Linked DNA regions of Sporosarcina pasteurii. The protein of the gene in region 1 interacts with the protein of each later gene in a pairwise test. Links are inferred from orthologs where the notes say so. Each region holds a gene or a part of one and is shown on either strand. Other genes may lie near its edges.

Region 1 (2,991 bases):
CAATTTTGCGAATTAACGCATCAGTGACTTCATAAGCACTCATCTCAGGCTTCAAATCATACGTTGCCACTTTTGGGGAATCGATTAAAATTCGCTCTTCCCCTTCAAATTCATTTTCCCGGCCGCCACTCATGAAAAATGTCACGTGAGGATATTTTTCAGTTTCAGCAATTCGCAACTGTGTTAGGCCATTTGCTGAAATGACTTCACCTAACGTTTCCTTTAAATCTTTTGTGCCGAACACAACATCTGAAACGACATCATCACTATAATGTGTGAACGAAACAAATTTGAGGTTTTCAAATTTCGTTGTGACAAACTCCTTGAAATTCTCATCTGTGAAAGCACGAGATAGTTGGATCGCACGGTCAGGTCGGAAATTGTAAAATACAACCGCATCCCCGTCTTCAATTGTCGCAACTGGTTCTCCTGACTCTTCAATGACAAATGGTTCTACAAACTCATCGTGAACATTTTTTTCATAAGATGCGAGTACCCCTTCAGATGGAGATTGAGCTGTTTCTGCTGCGCCATCTACAAGCGTCCGGTACGTTTTTTCAACTCGTTCCCAACGCTTATCGCGATCCATCGCATAATAACGTCCTGTTACAGAAGCAATTTTTCCAATCCCGACTTCTTCGATTACTTCTTCAGTTTGTTCAATATAATCCAATGCAGATTGCGGGCTTACGTCTCGTCCATCTAAAAATGCATGAACGTAAACTTTTTCTAACCCTTTCCGATTGGCAAGCTGAAGCAACGCAAAGAGGTGCTCATAATGACTATGTACCCCGCCATCCGAAAGCAGCCCCATTACATGGAGTGCTGAATCATTCTTTTTCACATGATCGACTGCCTGAAGCAGCGTTTCATTTTCAAAAAAATCCCCTTCTCGGATTGACTTATTAATACGCGTTAAATTTTGATAGACGATGCGACCAGCACCAATATTTAAATGTCCTACTTCAGAATTCCCCATTTGGCCTTCAGGTAATCCAACTGCTTCACCACAAGCTGTGAGAGTTGTATAGGAATACGTTTCCTTCAGCCGATCAAAGTTTGGTTTATGCGCTTGTTGTACCGCATTTCCTGAAATTTCTTCACGTAAGCCAAAACCGTCTAAAATAATGAGTGCGACTGGTCCTTTACGCATTTGCACCAGCCTCAACTAACTTTAAGAAAGATGCAGGCTCTAAACTCGCACCGCCGACCAATGCGCCATCAATATGTTCCATGGACAGTAGTTCTTCAATATTGTTTGGATTTACACTTCCGCCGTATTGAATTCGAACAGCATTTGCAACGTCAGCGCCGTATAAGTTTTCAATTGTATTACGAATCGCACCGCAAACTTCATTCGCATCTTCAGCCGTTGCTGTTTTACCCGTTCCAATTGCCCAAATTGGCTCATAAGCAATGACTGCCTGTTTAGTATCTTCTGCACTTACATCTGCAAACGCTTTCGTTACTTGGTCTGAAACGACTTTAACCGTTGCATCGCTTTCACGTTCTTCCAATGTTTCACCTACACAAACAATTGGTGTCAGTCCATTTTCAAATGCAGCTTTTGTTTTTGCGTTAACAGACGCGTCAGTTTCATTGTAATACTCACGACGTTCTGAGTGTCCAAGAACAACATGCTTCACACCGATACTCGCCAGCATTGCCGGGCTAACTTCACCAGTAAATGCCCCTTCTTTTGCTTCGTGCATCGTTTGTGCACCAATGCTTAATTTCGATTCTTTCGCCATTTCTACAAGGTTTTCTAAATACAAAGCCGGAGGACAAACAATCGCTTCTACCTTTTCAGATAGCGGAATATTGGGTAACACTTCTTCCGTAAACTGTTTTGCCTCTTGAGCTGTTTTATGCATTTTCCAATTTCCCGCAATAATTCTTTTACGCAAAAATCTCACTCCTCATTCATTATCGTCTAACGCAGTAACACCTGGTAACGCTTTACCTTCCATGAACTCTAGTGAAGCACCGCCACCTGTAGAAATATGATCCATTTTTTCACCTAGATTAAATTTCTCAACAGCAGCTGCTGAGTCTCCGCCGCCAATCACCGTGTAACCTACAGTTTCAGCCATCGCTTCCGCCACTTGTTTCGTACCACCCTCAAATGGTTCTAGTTCAAATACACCCATCGGTCCATTCCAAATCACTAACTTTGAATCCTTAATGACATCTGCATAGTTCTTTGCAGTTTCTGGTCCAATGTCTAATGCTTCCCAATCGCTTGGAATTGAATCAACTGGTACAACTTTCGTATTTGCATCTACCGAGAAATCATCCGCGATGACAACATCTGTCGGCAAATGGAATTTCACACCATTTTCTTCTGCTTTTTTAATAAAGGACAAAGCAAGGTCCATTTTATCTTCTTCAAGTAGAGAGTTACCAATTTCATAGCCTTGCGCTTTTAAAAACGTATAGGCAAGTCCTCCACCAATAATTAAGTGATCCACTTTATCTAATAAATGATCAATCACACCAATTTTATCCGCAACTTTCGCGCCACCAATAATGGCAGTAAATGGACGTTCTGGTGTTGATAGTGCCTTACCAAGTACATCTAATTCTTTTTCTAAGAGCAATCCTGAAACAGCTGGAATATACTCTGCAATACCTGCTGTTGAAGCATGTGCTCGGTGTGCCGCTCCAAATGCATCGTTTACAAAGACATCTGCAAGTTCCGCAAACTGTTTCGCTAATGCAGCGTCATTCTTCTCCTCGCCCGCATGGAAACGAACGTTTTCTAACAATATGACATCGCTGTTTTGCATGTTAGTAACCGCATTCACAACTTCTTCACCAATCGATGCATCCAGTTTCATCACTGGCTTTTCTAACAGCTCTGAAAGTCTTTCGCTAGCTGCAGTAAGACGCATGTCTTCATGGACTTCGCCTTTGGGTCGTCCGAGATGGCTCGCTAAGATTACTTTTGCACCTTGATCAATTAAGTATTGAATCGTCGGAATCGCAGCA
Region 2 (2,915 bases), 2.5 Mb from region 1 along the record:
GTAAGGACATGCCAATAATAATGATAACTATACCGATTAAGGCAATAGGTGTTGGAAGGGCAATCCCAAGAATGGACATTTCGCCGAGAATAACAAAAATTAACTGCGTGGACTGTGTTGCCTCCACTGCGGCTAACTTTCCTTGGTCATTGCGTACACGGTCGGTGGCCATAAAAAATAAGGTTGTCGCAATAACGCCTGAACTAACTCCGACGATAAACGATTGAATAAGTTGGCTCAAAGAAGGTGGACCAACTGTGATTAATGCAATTACGGCTATGACCACCCAAATAGGAATTGTCATCATCGTCATCATAAGTACACGCTGAAATGTATCGAGCCGACCGCCTAGCAATTCCATCATCTTACGATTGCCTAAAGGATAAGCAAATGCTGCAAATACTATCGGCAATACACCAAATAGCAACGTCTTGCCGGTCACGGTTTGAGCGTGTGGAATTTGAATGAGCACGACGCCAATTAGAATAATGAACGTAATACTTAAAGAAACAAGCGGTATTTTATGACGGACTTTCCGTATGCCATGTTCAGTTTGGATAATTAACATAAAAAATGGTGTCAGGAGCACACCAGCGACAATCGTTAATTGCCACGTTCCGGCTACTAACCATCCGGGACTGAAAGCGGCGGCATACGTTAGCGGTGCATAAAATAATACAAAAGCAACAATGCTCCAAAGAAAAATGGGTACTGTTTGTTGACGCACTTCCTTTTTTATTGGTTGGAAACCTTTTCGATAATAAACAATCGCCAATAAAAATGGCAACATAAAAAAGAAGCGGAGGGAGGAGCTCCATAACCAGCTCCCTCCTGATAATTCCATAGATCGATTTAAAATAAACGTGACTGCAAAAAAGATAGAAGAAAGGACCCCAATACCGATTTCCCTCAAAGTAATCGTCTCCTTTTACGCACGTCCTTCAAAAAGCTGTACAGTTTCGATAATGACTTTCGTCGCAAGTACCATGTTATCGGCCGAAATATATTCATATTTGCCGTGGTAATTTTCGCCACCCGTAAAGATATTTGGTGTTGGCATGCCCATGTAAGAAAGCTGTGAGCCGTCTGTTCCACCTCGAATTGGTACGATATTTGGTTCAATAGCTAGTTTTTTGAACGCATCTGAAACAATGTCGACAATTTCCATGACAGGTTCAATTTTTTCTCGCATATTATAATATTGGTCTTCAACTTTGATTTCTAATGTATGCTTACCGTATTTATCCTGTAAAGTTGCTGCCGTATCGAGCATAAGTTGTTTTCGATTTTTAAAAGTCTCGTGGTCAAAATAACGAATAATATATCGAAGTGTTGATTCCTCAACGTCACCTTCGAACTGCATTAAATGCACAAAACCTTCATAGCCATCCGTCTTTTGTGGAATTTCATCCGCAGGCATCGCGTTTTGGAACTCATTCGCAAGTAAGATTGAGTTGACCATTTTGTCTTTTGCAGAACCTGGATGCACACTTGTTCCGTGGAATTTCACTTCGGCGCCAGCCGCATTGAAGCTTTCATATTGCAGCTCACCTAACGGGCCTCCGTCCATCGTGTAAGCAAACTTGGCACCAAATTGTTCAACGTCAAATTTATGAGGGCCGCGACCAATCTCCTCATCTGGTGTAAAGGCAATGCGAATTTTCCCGTGTTTAATCTCAGGATTTGCAAGTAAATATTCCATTGCTGTAACAATTTCCGCAATCCCCGCTTTATTATCCGCACCAAGAAGTGTCGTCCCGTCAGTTGTAATTAATGTATGTCCTACATAGTTCTTTAATTCAGGAAACTCACTGACAGCCATCACTGTGTCTTCATTCAACTGAACATCTTTCCCATCGTAGTTATCAATCCGTTGTGGTTTCACGTTTTTCCCTGTGTAATCCGTTGCTGTATCTACATGTGCAAGAAATCCAATCGTTGGAACTTCTTTGTCTGTATTGGCAGGGAGTGTTGCGAATAAATACCCATTTTCATCAAGCGTAATTTCTTCTAATCCAACCTCTTCAAGTTCCTTTTGTAAAACATGAAGCAAATCCCATTGTCCTGGCGTTGTTGGACACTCCGTACTATTAAAGTCTGATTGTGTATCTATTTTTGCGTAACGGACAAGTCTTTCAATTAATTTTTCTTTCATAATATAATAGCCTCCTCATTGACGATGTGTTTATCTTATCAGATTTTTTTGATTAAGTGGAAGCATTCGCGAGGAATTGAGGAGATGGATAGGGTAATCATCTCTTAAAAAAGAAAAAACGTCTTGTTTTCCGACAATTACCGGAGAACAAGACGATAAAATAGCGATTACTCGACTACTGAATAATTCTTATGGGATACAACTGTAAGATTTGAGGCAGCTCCAATTAAATCAGCATCCTCATTAGATAGTTGAACAATTACAGAGTTTTCTAGAATCTTGTAAATTATTCCACTGACTTCATGGTTATTACGAACAAATGAAATTTTTTCATCGACTTTGCGTGCTGCAACAAAATCCGATATTGGTCTTTCCTTACGTGGAAAAGCCATTCGAATCCCTCCCAAATGGTATCTATTTATCTTAGACGTGAATGTAAAAAGGCCTAGGCTATGCCTAAGCATATCAGTCGTCGAAGACAAGAAAACAAGTTACTGATACAAATCAATAAGACTTGTACATACTAGTATACCATATTTAGTAGAGTTATGGGGAATCCCTTGTAGAATATCGATCTGAGATTGATTAGAAAAAAGGTCTTTAAAATTGTTGTTTTGACTACCTACCTTGAAATGAATGAACGAAAAGTATAGAAAATCAGTCATTCATTTTACATTATGTGAAATGACTAATTTAAATTATTAGAATAGACTCTATATTAAGTGATTGGAGAATGCGTGTATTAAAAGTTTATCAGATT

The links. The genes of interacting proteins can lie anywhere in the genome.
Region 2: the proteins of tpiA (region 1) and pepT interact in binary tests that used the Escherichia coli proteins (3 or more experiments, as listed by UniProt). The link is inferred for Sporosarcina pasteurii from one-to-one orthologs.

The regions. Positions count from the first base shown.
Region 1 is NZ_CP160452.1:2,652,379-2,655,369, forward strand. What follows is about bases 27-2,938. They hold tpiA (triose-phosphate isomerase), read right to left. Parts: upstream 1,908-2,938; coding sequence 1,146-1,907; downstream 27-1,145. Other genes in these bases: gpmI (2,3-bisphosphoglycerate-independent phosphoglycerate mutase), read right to left, coding at 27-1,153; AB1H92_RS12730 (phosphoglycerate kinase), read right to left, coding at 1,920-2,938. In the rest of the region: more of gpmI, read right to left, coding at 1-26; more of AB1H92_RS12730, read right to left, coding at 2,939-2,991. UniProt on the Escherichia coli protein: Involved in the gluconeogenesis. Catalyzes stereospecifically the conversion of dihydroxyacetone phosphate (DHAP) to D-glyceraldehyde-3-phosphate (G3P).
Region 2 is NZ_CP160452.1:200,016-202,930, forward strand. Bases 43-2,878 are described here. They hold pepT (peptidase T), read right to left. Parts: upstream 2,156-2,878; coding sequence 929-2,155; downstream 43-928. Other genes in these bases: AB1H92_RS00970 (multidrug resistance efflux transporter family protein), read right to left, coding at 43-913; AB1H92_RS00980 (DUF2187 family protein), read right to left, coding at 2,323-2,547. Outside these bases: more of AB1H92_RS00970, read right to left, coding at 1-42. UniProt on the Escherichia coli protein: Cleaves the N-terminal amino acid of tripeptides.